Regions from separate parts of the Shewanella japonica genome, predicted to be linked through region 2. Evidence: predicted binding sites of a transcription regulator. Region 2 holds the regulator's gene; the other holds the start of a gene.
What was found. Region 2 encodes LexA, which represses DNA repair genes until DNA is damaged. Its sites were predicted from a motif close to TACTGTATNNNNATACAGTA; they were not measured.
Positions count from the first base shown of each region.

Region 1 (8,449 bases), 150 kb from region 2:
TCGCGTATTGCCAGAAGTCTTGCGCACCTCACGTAATCGCTAGTAAGATTGCTAATCTAACTTTCCTAAGCTGAATGACTCTAACTCTATGAGGCAGCTTAGGTTTGCTTGCATTTTATTTTCAATTTTGAAGTTTTTACTTTCGCAGAGGGCGTCATGGCAGAAAAAATCATTATCGCAACCGATAAAGCTCCACAAGCAATTGGCACATATTCTCAAGCTGTAAAAGTGGGTAGCACTGTTTACCTATCAGGCCAAATTCCGTTAGTCCCAAGCACAATGGAAATGGTCAGCGATGACTTTTCTGCGCAAGTTGTGCAAGTATTCGAAAACTTAACTGCAGTATGTGAAGCCGCTGGCGGCAACATGTCAGATATTGTGAAGCTCAATATCTTCTTAACTGATCTTTCTCACTTTGCAACTGTAAATGACATCATGGCTAAATACCTCAGCCAACCTTACCCTGCACGTGCTGCAATTGGTGTAAAACAGCTTCCAAAGGGCTCTTTAGTTGAAATGGATGGAATAATGGAGATCTAGGTCACAAACCGACTTTTCCTCTACAGGGCGCCAATAGGCGCCCTTTTTATTAGAGCTATTACTCGATAACGGTTCACATCTCAGCTGAATATGCTAGTTTATTAGTTGTATTTATTAAAAATTAACAGCTTAACGTTTGCGAAGAATGCGTTAAATCGCCATACTGATAATCATCGTGTTCATTATTTACTCGTTCAATGGGAGCCAGTTAGTGTAATACCTGAAGATGTTACATATGTAAGTACTAGTCGTACTTTATGCATATATATAACGTTTTAGGCCTACATAACTGGTCTGAACTGATTAAATATTCAATGCGATTACAATAGATTATTACGTTAAAGACATTGAAATAAACACGACCTACATTAAAACAAAAAAGAACATGGAATCGTCAATGGAAAATCTAATGAAAACGCCAGTAGAAATGTTGTCGCACTGGGTAGAAACCCAGGGTAATGAAGTCTATTTACGCCAACCTATCAATGGTCAGTACGTTGACTTTACTTGGCGTGAAGTACAACAAAAAGTTCAGCAAGTTGCCGGTGCACTGCGTCATTTAGGCTTAGTACCAGGCGATAAAGTCGCAGTACTTTCTAAAAACTGTGCTGAATGGTTTATCACTGATTTAGCATTAATGCATGGCGGTTATATCAGTGTGCCGATTTACCCAACAGCAAATGCTGAGACTATTCGCTATGTCCTTGAGCACAGTGAAGCTAAAGCCATTTTTACAGGTAAATTAGATTTCTGGGCAGATCAAGAAGCGGGGGTAGGTGGTGAAATCTTACGTCTTGCAATGCCATATGACACCATGCCTTCTCAGTATCACTGGGACAAAATTCTTGAACTTGGCACGCCATTAGTTGATGCGCCGACGCCAACCGCAGAGCAAGTCATGACGCTGATTTATACCTCTGGCTCTACCGGTAAACCTAAAGGCGCAATTCAAACATTTGGTAGCTACGGTTGGACTTGTGAAGCCGTCGTGCGTGATTTAAAAACCAATACCACTGACAGATTATTATCTTACCTGCCATTAGCCCACATTACTGAGCGTGTCGCAATTCAAGGATCATCATTCTACTCAGGTTCTTCGGTCGCCTTTGTTGAAAGCCTAGACTCGTTTGTTGCAGATGTGCAGCGCTGTCGTCCTACGGTGTTTTTCTCGGTGCCACGTTTATGGACACTATTCCAGCTCAATATTATTGAAAAAGCCGGTGAAGCTAAATTGGACTTCCTGCTTAAAGTCCCCATCATTAGTAGCTTAGTTAAACGTAAGATCCAAAAAGGCCTAGGGCTGGAACATTGTCGTTTGCTGGGTTCAGGTTCAGCGCCTATTCCACCAAGCCAGCTTGAGTGGTACCACAAAATCGGCATGAACATTTCTGAAGCTTGGGGCATGACTGAAAACTGTGCTTACTCGATAATTAACTTCCCATTCGATGCCACTAAAATTGGTACAGTGGGACGCCCAGTCGAAGGTTGCCAAGTGCGCCGTAGTGACGAAGGTGAGCTGATGGTTAAAAGCCCTGGCTTAATGCAAGGCTATTGCAAACAAGAAGAAGTCACCAAAGCTTGTTTTGATGAAGATGGGTTTTTCCATACTGGCGATTTATGTGAAATTGATGATGAAGGCTTTATCTCAATTACGGGTCGCGTTAAAGACAACTTCAAAACCTCAAAAGGTAAGTATGTTGCGCCAGTCCCAATTGAGCGTAAGTTAGCTCAAGATTCACATATTGAATTATTGTGTGTCATTGGTTCGGGTTTACCGCACCCTGTGGCATTGGTTCAATTATCAGAAGGTGCTGCGTTGCAACCTCGTGAAGAAGTACGCTCATCACTCAAGGCGACCTTAGACAGCATTAACCCTAACTTAGAATCACACGAGCATGTTGACGCTATGGTTGTGGTAACAGAGCCTTGGACCATTGAAAATGATGCAATGACACCAACGCTTAAAATTAAACGCCACGTGCTAGAAAAGCAGTTTAGTGCCAAAGTTGATGGTATTCGTGGTGCGAAAATTTGCTGGGAAGATGAAATTTAACCCGCTGTTTGGTTAGACTGATTAAAGCACACCTTATTGGTGTGCTTTTTTGTCCCTGGTATTTGCAAAATAACCCTATGCTATACCTAAGCTATATGAACAAAATTTAACCTCCGGCTCGATAATTTAAATTGCGCAAAACTAAAAAATCACTATGCTTGCCGTCCATTTCGGTTTCAGCCATTTTTGAGAGTGAATCATGCTAATTATGTTGTCGATTATCGGCGGTTTTTTGATTTTAACCCTAGGTGCAGAAGCGCTCGTGCGAGGAGCAAGTCAAATAGCGCTCAAGTTGGGACTTACGCCGCTTATTATCGGTTTAACAATCGTGGCCTTTGGCACCAGCGCCCCTGAGCTTGCAGTGAGTGTTAAGTCAGCTATTGCAGGTAATAGCGGAATTGCGTTGGGCAACGTTATCGGCTCAAACATTGCCAATATCGGTTTAATCTTAGGAATAACAGCGCTTATCCGTCCAATAAAAATCGAATCACAGATGGTGCGCCGAGATATCCCTATTATGATTGCGGCCTCATTATTGTTTTGGGGGTTATTACTGGATGGTGGTTTAAGCTTTTTTGATGGCGTCATTCTCACTACGTTGCTTATCAGTTACTTACTATTTAGCTATTTCACAGCAGACAAACAACAAAATGACGACTCTGAAAGTGCAACAAATCAAAGCAACCTCCTTTCAGTACTAATGATTATTGTCGGTATTTCTATGCTTGTCGGTGGCGGCATTTTGTTTGTCGATGGCGCAGTTGCCATGGCAAAGTCGATAGGTATTAGTGAGGTGGTTATTGGCCTCACCATCGTCGCGATAGGCACCAGTATGCCGGAGCTTGTCACCTCTATTGTGGCAGCACTGAAAGGCGAAAGTGATATAGCGATTGGTAATGTCGTTGGTTCAAACCTATTTAACATTTTAGGGATTTTAGGGGTAACGGCCCTTATCCACCCTATTATCAGTAATGAGATAAGCCAAATTGACTGGGTGGTCATGATCGCATTAGCAGCAGTATTACTGCCCTTTGCTTACACAGGCCTGCGGATTGGTCGCCGAGAAGCTGCTGTTTTAGTCGCCAGCTATTTAGGCTATATCAGTTACTTAGTGATCCAAGCGTAAGTATAAAAACGGTTCAGTCTATGCGATAGGGTCAAACAAAAAGCCTAAGACGATAACATCAGGACTAAACCATAAGCCAGCATGCTAATTCAGTATGCTGGCTTTTTTATTAATGACATTTGTCATCATAAACTGATGACGTTTGTGCCTGCACACATTCACGCCAATATTGAATACTAACTCTGCACTCAACACACACTTGAATAAACGGAGTTAATCATGAAAACATTATTTATTGCCGCTACCTTATCTTTAGTCAGTCAAACCAGTGTCGCAGATATCAATAGTATTGATGCTGCAGCCAATACCATGAACCTTGAAGCGCTCAATCAAATCAGCCAGCAAAGTGTTGATTATGAACATGCCTATGCCCAATACCGTATTGCAATTACTGCCAATATTTTAGGACAACGTGGTGTCGCAAAACGTGCGCTTACTGATGCACAAGCCACACTTGAAGCAGTTATCAGTCGTGAAGATCATGCTGAATCGATGACATTACTCGCGCAAATCTATGGCATGCAAATCGCTTATGACGGCGCTAAAGCCCAACAATTATCATCTAAAGCAAGCGCTTTATTACAGCAGGCTGAACAATTAAGTCCCGACAACCCTCGAATTGCATTAGTTAAAGCTATGAGTGCATTTTACACGCCTGCGCAATATGGTGGAGGTTACGACAAAGCCAGTGAGTTGGCCTCATTAGCCATTGCACGCTATCAAAACCCTTGTGATGAGATCTGTTGGGGACATGCTGAAGCTTACACTTGGCGAGGTCTTGCCAAACAAGAGCTCGGTCAACAAGATGCCGCAAAGCAGGACTGGCAACAGGCGTTAACTATTAATCCAGACTATGGTTGGGCTAACTTCCTGCTAAACCCAACCTCTACAGTGAATGCTAGTCAATAATGCCACGGGACCTGTTAGCTACTGCTACCCATTGCCGATGGGTTGCAGTATGCTAACTTGCTAAGGAAAGGTTATGAATACTCAAGATACTGCCAATCAGTCTGCTCAAGGAATGGTTCACACGGATATGACCACTAACGAAAACAACCACCCAGAAAAAGCCTACAAGCAAAAAACGGCTTGGGTCTATTTGTTAAACCTCATTTTTTATTTCATACCTATTTGGTTTATGCGTGATGATGTTATGCGTGTAAGCATTAGTCTATTGCTATTAATTCCATTCTTATACGGTTATTTTTGGGCTTATAAAAGTAGCCAAGCAAAAGCCATATACCCTATATCGTTAATGATTTCGACTGCGGTTATCGCCAGTTTATTTACCAGCGGCGGAATTTCATTTTTTAGTTTTGCGGGCTTTTTTATTGGTTTTTTTTACTCATTACGCACCAGCATTATCAGTTTTATCGCCATCAGTATTGGGTTATGGACACTAAACTACCTTGTAGGGTATCCCGCATTTTATTTCCCGCTATACGGCATGTTAATCGTGTTTGTGGTGGGATTATTTGGTGTAGTAGAACATAACAATGAGCGAATTAGACGTCAGCAACGTCAATCAAATGATGAAATTGCCAGTTTAGCGACAGCCCTAGAACGAGAAAGAATTGCTCGAGATCTTCACGATATTATGGGTCACAACTTATCGTCTATCGCCCTTAAAGCGCAGTTAGCGGAAAAACTCGTTGAAGCAGGAAACCTGCCTTTAGCAAAAGAACATTTGAGTCAATTAGCAGAAATAGCCAGAGACAGCCTTAGTCAAATCAGACAAACAGTATCGGATTATAAACATAAAGGCTTGGCTGACACCTTACAGCAATTAACCGCATCCCTTCGAGAACAAAGCATAGAAGTGAACGTCAACGGCCAACTGCCCGAGATGCCCGAATTATATGAATCACAACTAGGGTTAATGTTTACTGAACTAGTCAATAACATGCTCAAGCACGGCACCGCAACTGAATGTTGGTGGCAGTTTAGCCATCAAAACAACACCCTAAACGTACGTTTATCTGATAATTCATCAACACAAGCGATAGTGGAAGGAAACGGACTAAAAGGCATCGCAGAACGGGCTCAATTGCTCAAAGGCGCATTTAACTATCAAATTACCGATGGTTATCAGTTCACGATTTCATTGCCTCTTTCTACCGATAAGGACAGCTGATTCATGAAAATTTTACTGGCAGAGGATCAAGCTATGGTGAGAGGAGCGCTTTCAGCACTGCTCACTCTTAGCAATGATGAAACCATTGGCCCAGTTGAAGTCACAGAAGCCGAAGACGGCACTCAGGCTATTGCGTTACTCAAACAACACTCGTTTGATTTACTGCTCAGTGACATCGAAATGCCAGGGCGTACAGGCCTTGAATTAGCACAATGGCTTAAAGAACAGCAAGGTGCAGCACTGCAAACCAAAGTCATTATCTTAACCACCTTTGGTCGAGCCGGTTATATCAAGCGAGCGCTTGCCTGTGGCGTCGATGGCTTTTTATTAAAAGATGCCCCCACAGAAAGTTTATTATCGGCAATCAAGCAGGTCATGGCTGGCAAAAAGGTGATCGATCCTGAGCTTGCAATCAGTGCCATCGGGGATATTGATCCGCTAAATGATAAGGAACGAAAAGCGTTACGATTTGCCAGCGAAGGATTATCTACCAGTGATATTGCCGCGAAGCTGTTCATTGCCGAAGGGACAGTCAGGAATTACTTGTCTGAAGCGATCAGTAAGCTTAATGCCAGTAATCGTATTGATGCTGCCCGTATCGCTAAACAAAAAGGCTGGTTATAGCGTTGCTTAGCTGCCAAAAAGGGGAATATTATTGCCTTGTATTCAAACTCTGCTAAGATAGGCATAAATATCTGTATATATTTACAGTACTATTGTCTCTAGCAAGCATTCTCACTCGATAGTGAACTGTATAACTTATTGGATAACTCTGTTAACCCTTGCTAGCATGATAGCGCCAACACTCGACAATATGAAGGCATTGTGGATTTGCAACCATTGGATCAGGTTCCTATTACCGACTTAAAAGGCGTAGCCAAAAAAGTCGCTGAAAAACTCGATAAGCTGGGTATTAAAACAGTACAAGATGTGCTGTTTCATCTGCCTATGCGCTACGAAGATCGCACCCAAATCTATCCCATTGCGAGTTTATATCCTGCCATGTATGGCACTGTCGAAGCAGAAATCATTTCTACCCAAATTGTCCCTGGCCGTAAACGCATGCTGACCTGTACTATTACAGACGACACAGGAATGCTAACCCTACGTTTCTTTAACTTTTCAGTCGCCCAACGTAATGGCATGCAAAACGGCGCGATTATTCGCGCTTATGGTGAAATTAAGCGCGGTAAAAGACACTTTGAGATTATTCATCCCGAATACAAGATAATCAAAGAAGGCGAGAATCCAGCATTAAGTGATTCACTGACCCCCATTTACCCTTCAACAGAAGGTCTTAAACAAGCCAGTTGGATTAAACTAACCGAACAAGCACTGACTCACCTAACTCACGGCGGGTTAACCGAGTTGCTCCCCGCCGAGTTGCAGCCCAATAATATGAGTATTAGCCATGCTTTACAGTTAATACATAGGCCTCCCAATGACATCGAACAAGCTGACTTGGAGGTGGGGATGCATCCTGCTCAGCAGCGGTTAGTGCAAGAAGAGTTATTGGCGCACAATTTAAGTATGCTAAAGCTGCGTCAACGTAACAACCTTGATAAAGCTGTCACACTTTCGGCAACAGGCCAACTACTAAACCCGTTTTTAAAAGCCCTGCCCTTCAAACCCACAGGGGCTCAACAGCGAGTGGTCGCAGACATAAGCCGAGATATTGAGAAACCAACACCAATGATGCGTTTAGTGCAAGGTGATGTCGGTTCAGGAAAAACCTTAGTTGCTGCACTGGCAGCGCTACAAGCCATTGAAAATGGCTACCAAGTGGCGATGATGGCACCCACCGAATTGCTGGCTGAACAACATGCCATTAATTTTGCTGCGTGGTTTGAGCCGCTCGGACTAAAAGTCGGCTGGCTTGCAGGTAAACTAAAAGGCAAAGCAAGGGCTCAATCACTAGCGGATATCGCTGATGGTAGCGCCAATATGGTCATTGGCACCCACGCCATCTTCCAAGAACAAGTCAGTTTTGACAAATTAGCACTGATAATTATCGATGAGCAGCATCGCTTTGGAGTGCATCAACGGTTGGGCCTACGTGAAAAAGGCATTAGCCAAGGTTTTCATCCTCATCAATTGATCATGACAGCCACTCCGATACCTCGCACGTTAGCAATGACAGCTTATGCCGACTTAGAAACCTCTATCATTGATGAGCTACCACCTGGCAGAACGCCTGTCAGTACAGTTGCTGTGAGTGATAATCGCCGTGATGAAGTCATTGAGCGGGTCAAGCAAGCAGCCTTAAACGACAATCGACAAATTTATTGGGTCTGCACCTTAATTGAAGAATCTGAAGTGCTGGAATGCCAAGCTGCTGAAGATACAGCAGAAGAACTCAGTCGTTTATTACCAGAACTCAACATTGGTCTGGTGCATGGACGAATGAAAAGCGCAGAAAAACAGCAAATAATGGCTCAATTTAAAGCGGGTGAGCTACATTTACTAGTGGCAACCACTGTGATTGAAGTTGGTGTTGATGTACCCAATGCCAGTTTGATGATTATTGAAAACCCCGAAAGGCTGGGCTTAGCGCAATTACACCAATTACGTGGTCGTGTCGGTCGAGGCTCAGTCG
Region 1 is NZ_CP020472.1:373,123-381,571, reverse strand. Features, by position in the region: gene spoT (bifunctional GTP diphosphokinase/guanosine-3',5'-bis pyrophosphate 3'-pyrophosphohydrolase) at 1-43, shown strand, start outside; gene SJ2017_RS01715 (RidA family protein) at 157-540, shown strand; gene SJ2017_RS01710 (AMP-binding protein) at 938-2,593, shown strand; gene SJ2017_RS01705 (calcium/sodium antiporter) at 2,793-3,719, shown strand; gene SJ2017_RS01700 (tetratricopeptide repeat protein) at 3,939-4,628, shown strand; gene SJ2017_RS01695 (sensor histidine kinase) at 4,702-5,853, shown strand; gene SJ2017_RS01690 (response regulator transcription factor) at 5,857-6,477, shown strand; gene recG (ATP-dependent DNA helicase RecG) at 6,685-8,449, shown strand, end outside.
Region 1: recG (ATP-dependent DNA helicase RecG) is a predicted target of LexA. The motif match lies at 6,547-6,566, and genes of this name have one in related genera.

Region 2 (8,449 bases):
TTGCCATACAGATTCTTTTTGCTTTTTCTTACCGCTTAATTCTTTATGATAAGTCGACACTTCCATGACATGATCGTAGCCAAGATACACTGGCACTAAGGTCACAGGACGCTCGATACCACGCAATACGCTGTTTACCGTCATCGCTAGCATGCCTGTTTTAGGAGCAAGTAGACGACCAGTACGTGAACGACCACCCTCAGTGAAATACTCAACTGAATAACCTTTAGCAAATAGTTGATCTAAATACTCTCTGAATACTGCGGTATAAAGCTTATTACCGTTAAAACTACGACGGATAAAGAAGGCACCACCACGGCGGAACATTGGACCTGCCGGCCAAAAGTTAAGATTAATCCCTGCCGCAATATGCGGTGGAACCATGCCTTGATAATAAAGAATATATGACAGTAACAAGTAATCCATATGGCTTCGATGACACGGCACATAAACGATTTCATGACCATCATGATGCAGTTTACGAACTTGCTCCGCACTCTTGATGCTAATACCACTGTATAACTTGTTCCAAAGCCAAGTTAAGAAACGCTCAGCAATACGAATCAAGTTATCCGAATAGTCTGCTGCGATTTCATCAAGGTACTCAATGGCTTTTTCACGTGCCTTTTCTTCGGGAATTTTTTTGTTAACGGCTTCTTCTTGAATGGCACGCTTGATGGATTCTGACTTTAACAGCGAATTGAACATCGCTTGACGATTAGGAAGCTGAGGCCCCGTCATCACTTTACGTTGACGGCGAAAATGCACACGAGCCACACGGATAAGCTTGTGCGCAATACTGACATCTGTGCCGTGTTCATCAGCCATATAACGCAGCGACATGGCATTAGAAAATTGAATGAAGTTATGGCGACCTAAAAATAGAATCATTAACCATTTACGTAACCATGTTGGGTTTTCACGCTCAAAAACCGCAGCGGTCATGGTGTCGTCTTCTTTACCAGGGATACGACCCCAATATAGGCTTACAGGAACAAGCTGGATGTCGAGTTCTTTGTTCTTTTGGTGTAATTCGAGCAACTTAGTAAAGTTTGCTACAAATTTATCGCTACTATGGCGCTTACCAAACAAGGGTTTACGCCCTTCCACACACACAATTCTAGGGGTATTGAAACCATCAACATCTAACCGTTCATACGGACTTGGCAAGTTATATTTAGCTGTCATTTCATGTAAGGCAGCAATATCACTCAGCGACTCCGTTTTCATCACATAGACCACTGGCTTGTCAGGATCTAAGTTAAGGTCAGCGAACGGATCTTCAGGCACAACAACACTGTGTACCATTAATTTCTGAATCCAACGTAATGATTTAGCAATGATAGAATCTGGTTTTAGCATGGGTCTTCGCATTATCAACAACGATTTATTGCGCATAGGATACCAGAATATCATTCAGTTACACTAACCTCGGTAAATCTAGTTAACATTTAAGTAGCAAGTTTTGTTGGTTCTAACATCAAGTATCAATCACTTAGTAAGTAGCAAAACATTTAGGTACAGTACTGTATAAATAGACGGTATCCAGTACTTTTTGGCTTATTCACTTGAGTCATCAATAATAAAACACACTAATTTACCGACGCCCCACAAAAAAAATAAACCACTGATTTAATTATCTTTAAATAACTAAAAACTTCGATAAAAATTCATATCTATTGCTTTATCATCAAAAAATGTTGGTTAATACTTGCGCGACCAAAGATACTGTATATAATGACAGTCACTGTATAAAAAAACAGGAATCAACATGAGACCTTTAACGCCACGACAAGCTGAAATTCTAGAATTAATTAAATGCAATATTGCCGAGACAGGTATGCCACCAACTCGTGCAGAAATTGCCACTAGATTAGGCTTTAAAAGTGCTAATGCTGCAGAAGAACATTTAAAAGCACTCGCTAAAAAAGGTTGCATTGAAATTATTCCAGGTACCTCTCGCGGTATCCGTATGGTCCAAGAAGAAGAGGAAGTCGAAGAAGGCTTACCACTGATTGGTCAGGTTGCGGCTGGTGAACCAATTTTGGCGTTAGAACATGTTGAACAATACTTTCAAGTTGATCCTGAAATGTTTAAACCCAATGCTAATTTCTTACTACGTGTTCGTGGCGACAGTATGAAGGATATTGGCATTATTGAAGGCGACTTATTAGCGGTTCACAAAATGCAGCAAGCTAAAAATGGTCAAGTCGTTGTTGCCCGTGTTGATGATGATGTCACCGTGAAGCGTTTTGAAAAGAAAGGCAACGTTGTTTATCTGCATGCAGAAAACGAGCAGTACTCGCCGATAAAAGTCGATTTAACATGCCAAAGCCTTACGATTGAAGGGCTCGCTGTTGGCGTTATCCGTAATGGAGGTTGGTTATGAACACATTAATAGGTAATGCACCACGTCACCCAGGTTTATGGATGGACATGGCATCAGCAGCTGCGCCAGTAAAGCAAGGTATCGAAACCAAACAAACAGCTAACCAAGGGTTAACTGAATTAACTCAGCTATGCGGCCAGTTAGCCGTATTAAGTCAACAAGGGCGATGGATTGTACTGATTAATCCGCCTCACATTGGTTACAAACAAATTCTAGCGAACGCCAATGTCAGAATGGACCGTGTATTACTGGTTCACACTAAAGATGAAGTCGAAACACTTTGGGCAATGGAAAAAGCACTCACAAGTGGTACATCCAGCGCAGTGATTACATGGACAACCCCATTAGATGCTCGTGATAATCGTCGCATTCAATTAGTCGCTAAAAGCGCCTTAGCGCAAGGTGTCATTATTGAAGATGTAAATACTCACTTACGTGATGACCAATTAAACGCCAGTAATCCTGTGGCTGCAACCCAATTGAATTTATCTGCATTTCACTAAAGTCTATTTGCTAAAAAAGCCCTTCATTTCGGTGACGGGCTTTTTTTTGCGCCTTTTTTCAGCAAATTAGATGATAAAGTGATCTTGATCAATATTTAATCTCCAAGTAATGTAGTTAACAAGGGAGTAACATTTATTGACCTCTCTTAGTGGTAAAAATGAACATAAGTGATAAAACGCTGTAAAGATTGTGCTGGTACCATGCGGTATAGAAAGCCTTGAATAAAAAGCGTCAATTTAAGAATTGAAAAGTTCAGTATTAGGTACAAGTGTGGCCACCAAAACCCAATAGAATAATCGAGTATTAATACTCACTGCCACCGTGTACTTTGAAGTGATCAAACTTTTTCGGGAATAGAAAAGTTTGCATAGAGCAGAGTATTACTGTGTGACTTTTCCTTGTTGTTATTGCAAATCGCAATTGGCAGAGGAGTAGTCTTGTGAAGCGATTGTTGTATGGATTAATGGTGCTGTTTTTTGCAGTGCCACTTGCAGCGGCTGATATGCCGCTTAACATGACCCAAGGGGTAACAGAGATCAGTGGTAAGGTTTACGACCTCCATATGATCATTCTTTATATCTGTTGTGCTATTGGTGTTGTGGTATTTGGAATCATGATTTACTCCATGATTTATCATAGAAAATCAAAGGGTGCAGTACCTGCTGATTTCCATGATAGTACCAAAGTGGAAATAGCATGGACTGTCGTGCCGTTTCTTATCCTCATTGGTATGGCAATTCCTGCCACAAAAACCCTCATTGCTATGGAAGACCCAAGTGATGCGGAGTTAACTATCAAAGTAACCGGCTCTCAATGGAAATGGCATTACAGCTATTTTAATGAAGACGTCGAGTTTTACAGTTTACTTTCCACCCCTGCCGATCAAATTACTGGGACAGAAACGAAAACTGAAACTTACCTACTAGAAGTCGATAAGCCCCTCGTTCTGCCAATCAATCGTAAAGTACGCTTTTTAATGACTTCAGATGATGTGATTCACTCTTGGTGGGTTCCTGCATTTGCGGTGAAAAAAGATGCTAACCCAGGTTTTATTAATGAAGCTTGGACCAAGATTGATAAGGTTGGTACCTACCGAGGTCAATGTGCTGAGTTGTGTGGTAAAGACCACGGATTCATGCCGGTGGTAGTTGAAGCCGTTTCTGAAGCAGACTTTGAGCAATGGCTAAAAGATCAAAAACAACTAACTGCTGATGCAAAAGCCGCGGCCGAAGCGTCACTGTCGCAAACCTTGACCTTTGATGAGTTGATGGCTCAAGGTGAACAAGTTTACATGGGCCGATGCGCCGCTTGTCACCAACCAAATGGTGCAGGACTACCTGGTGTATTCCCGTCTCTTATCGGCAGTCCAATCATTAAAGGGTCAGTTGCTGGCCACATTGATATTGTCGTCAACGGCCAGCCTGGTACTGCTATGCAAGCCTTCGCGAAACAGCTTACTGCAACAGAAATTGCAGCTGTTGTGACCTACGAGCGAAACGCTTGGGGTAATGATTCTGGTGATGTGGTTCAAGCTGCAGATGTGAACTCAGGTGGGGCACCTAGCGATGCAAGCTCAGCAAGTGATAAGCCAACGCCTGTCACTTTGCCTGCTGAATTACCAGCGACACAACCTGAGGTAGAACAAGTGGTTGCTGACGTCGTTGAAGAAGCAACACCTGACGTTGTTATGGATGACTTATCTATGGATGAACTGATGGCAATGGGTGAGCAAGTTTACCTCAGCAGCTGTGCTGCATGTCACCAAGCCGCTGGTACAGGTTTACCTGGCGCATTCCCTGCGTTAGTGGGCAGTCCGTTAGTCATGGGCCCTGTTGAAGGACACCTTGAAGTGGTTATCAATGGCCAACCTGGTACAGCAATGCAAGGATTTAGCTCCATACTCTCACCACAGCAACTCGCAGCTGTTGTGACGTATGAGCGAAATGCTTGGGGAAATAATACTGGTGATGCTGTTCAAGCCACCGATGTTGTTGGTCATGGAAAGTAAGGGATACAGATGAGCACAATTACACAAGATACTACCCCAGCTCATGATGAACATTCTCATGACGGCCATGATGAACACCATCATGGCGCGCCAAAAGGCATCATGCGCTGGATATTAACCACTAACCATAAAGACATTGGTTCTATGTATTTATGGTTCAGTTTTATTATGTTCCTCACTGGTGGTGCGATGGCAATGGTCATTCGCGCAGAACTATTTCAGCCAGGCTTACAGTTAGTTGACCCTAACTTCTTTAACCAAATGACCACAGTACACGGTCTTATTATGGTATTTGGTGCCGTCATGCCTGCCTTCACAGGGTTAGCCAACTGGCTGATCCCAATGATGATTGGTGCACCTGATATGGCACTGCCTCGAATGAATAACTGGAGCTTTTGGATCTTACCATTTGCCTTCGCGATTCTGTTGAGTTCGCTGTTTATGGAAGGCGGCGGCCCTAACTTTGGCTGGACTTTCTATGCACCGCTATCAACTACCTATAGCCCTGATAGCACTGCACTATTTGTTTTCTCGGTGCATATCATGGGGATCAGTTCGATTATGGGCGCAATTAACGTGGTCGTGACCATTGTTAATATGCGTGCACCAGGCATGACTTGGATGAAGTTGCCATTATTTGTATGGACATGGCTCATTACTGCATTCTTGCTGATTGCGGTGATGCCCGTACTTGCAGGTGCGGTTACCATGGTATTAACCGATAAATACTTTGGTACCAGTTTCTTTGATGCCGCAGGTGGCGGTGATCCCGTCATGTTCCAGCATATTTTCTGGTTCTTCGGTCACCCTGAAGTCTACATCATGATTTTGCCTTCGTTCGGGATTATCTCGGCCATTATTCCAACCTTTAGTCGTAAAAAGTTGTTTGGCTACGCTTCGATGGTTTACGCCACGTCCAGTATTGCGATTTTATCCTTCTTGGTTTGGGCGCATCACATGTTTACCACAGGGATGCCAGTATTTGCTGAACTGTTTTTCATGTACTGCACCATGTTAATTGCGGTGCCGACAGGAGTAAAAGTATTTAACTGGGTAGCAACGATGTGGCGTGGTTCAATCACGTTCGAAACCCCTATGTTATTTGCGATTGCCTTTATTATTCTCTTTACCATTGGTGGTTTTTCAGGATTGATGCTGGCGATAACACCTGCTGATTTCCAATACCATGATACTTATTTCGTGGTGGCGCATTTCCACTATGTACTGGTGACTGGAGCGGTGTTCTCTATTATGGCTGCTGCCTATTATTGGTTACCAAAATGGACTGGCCATATGTATAGCGAAACCCTAGGGCGCTGGCATTTTTGGTGTAGCGTGATTTCAGTCAATGTGCTGTTTTTCCCGATGCACTTTTTAGGATTAGCAGGCATGCCTCGCCGAATTCCAGATTACGCCATTCAATTTGCTGATATTAATCAAATTGTCTCAATCGGCGGGTTCGCATTTGGCTTATCACAGCTAATTTTCTTAGCCGTAGTGATTAAATGTGTCAAAGGTGGCGAGAAAGCGGCTGATAAACCTTGGGAAGGCGCTGAAGGACTGGAGTGGACCATTGCCAGCCCAGCACCTTACCATTCATTCACCACACCACCAGAGGTGAAGTGATATGAGCCAGCCAACAAAATCAAACCGTAACTTACTTATAGGTCTGGTATTAGGATCAATAGGTATGTTCGGCTTTGGTTTTGCGCTGGTACCGCTTTATGACGTGCTTTGCGAAACCTTAGGCATTAACGGAAAGCCTCAAGGTACAGCAAGTCGTTATGAAGCGGTGGTCGTTGATAAAGAACGCACCATTACTATTGAATTTATCGCCCAAGTGCAAGGCAGTATGCCATGGGAGTTTGGCCCCAAAGTGAACCGAATACAGGTTCATCCAGGTGAGCTAACTCGCACTGCATTTTTAGCAAAAAACCTTTCTGCTAAACCTCTTGTAGGCCAAGCGATACCCTCGGTATCGCCTGGCCAAGGCGCTGCATATTTCAATAAAACGGAATGCTTCTGTTTTAATCAACAGCCCCTAGCTGCAAAGGCTGATGCTGAACTGCCATTAATCTTTTATGTGGATCCTGACTTACCCGATTCCATTAAAACTTTGACTCTCTCTTATACCCTCTATGACATCACAGACAAACAAACTGCGGCCATAGAGCAAGGAGCAGCAAGATGACAACAAAACATGAAACTTATTACGTGCCAGCGCAAAGTGCCTGGCCCATCATTGGCGCTATTGGGTTATTCCTGATTGCTTTTGGCGCAGGTTCGTACGTACAACAACTCGCCACCGAAGAAACATCGGGCGGCTATATCCTCGTGGCTGGTATCGCAGTCATCATTTTTATGCTGTTTGGTTGGTTTAAAAACGTCATTGATGAATCAATGTCTGGCTTATATTCAGCGCAGATGGATCGTTCTTTTAGACAAGGAATGAGCTGGTTTATTTTCTCTGAAATTATGTTCTTCGGCGCCTTCTTTGGCGCACTATTTTACGCACGAATGGTCGCTATTCCGTGGTTAGGTGGTGCTTCAAACAATGCCATGACCCATGAAGTGCTTTGGCCGACTTTTGAGGCCATGTGGCCACTCACTAAAACACCTGATGGCACCACGACTGAAGCGATGCCTTGGACAGGGTTACCCCTATACAACACCCTGATATTACTTGCATCGTCAGTCACTTTACACTTTGCCCATGTGTCTCTTGAAAAGTCTAAGCGTGGGGCATTAAAAGTCTGGTTAGGACTAACCATCTTATTGGGTATTGGCTTCTTATTTTTACAAGTTGAAGAATATATTCATGCCTATCAAGAAATGGGACTGACACTATCATCAGGGATCTACGGCAACACTTTCTTCTTACTGACGGGTTTTCACGGTATGCACGTCACATTGGGGACTGTGTTCTTGATTATTCTGTTCTTTAGGGTGCTCAAAGGCCACTTTACCCCTGAGAGTCATTTTGCCTTCCAGTCTGGTAGTTGGTACTGGCATTTTGTCGACGTAGTCTGGTTATGCTTATTTATTTTTGTCTACGTCATTTAAGAGTATGGCTCACCTCTACAGAGGCGAGCTAATACGGCCTAGGGTTAGGTGTTACCCAGCCTAATCCTAGGGCCAGCAACAATAACAACATCACCACAGCTGAAAAGATAACGCGTCGCCCCAAATATTGACTCATTGGCTGTTTGTTTTCAGCTTTAACCATAATAAACAAGGCTCTAGCTAAATTAAATAATATGAATACAAGCAGTAGTACTAATACAAGCTTGAAAATAACTAAGGTATCTAACGCTGCCATGGGCTCTCCTTTGCGAGTCTGGCGACTATCTACTGGGTTATTGCTGCTTGTTACTGTGAGTGTGTTTTCTATTTTGGTCAAGTTAGGTTTATGGCAACTCGATAGAGCGGAGTACAAACAAGCATGGCAAACCACGCTAGCTGAACGACAAGCCGCCAGCGCATTGGATTACCAAAGTTTACTTAATTTAGCTAACAATGACCCTGTGACAGGTTACCGATTAACTGTC
Region 2 is NZ_CP020472.1:226,062-234,510, reverse strand. Features, by position in the region: gene plsB (glycerol-3-phosphate 1-O-acyltransferase PlsB) at 1-1,362, opposite strand, end outside; gene lexA (transcriptional repressor LexA) at 1,772-2,389, shown strand; gene SJ2017_RS00990 (cell division inhibitor SulA) at 2,386-2,892, shown strand; gene coxB (cytochrome c oxidase subunit II) at 3,333-4,901, shown strand; gene ctaD (cytochrome c oxidase subunit I) at 4,911-6,527, shown strand; gene SJ2017_RS00975 (cytochrome c oxidase assembly protein) at 6,529-7,092, shown strand; gene SJ2017_RS00970 (cytochrome c oxidase subunit 3) at 7,089-7,964, shown strand; gene SJ2017_RS00965 (DUF2909 family protein) at 7,993-8,220, opposite strand; gene SJ2017_RS00960 (SURF1 family protein) at 8,219-8,449, shown strand, end outside.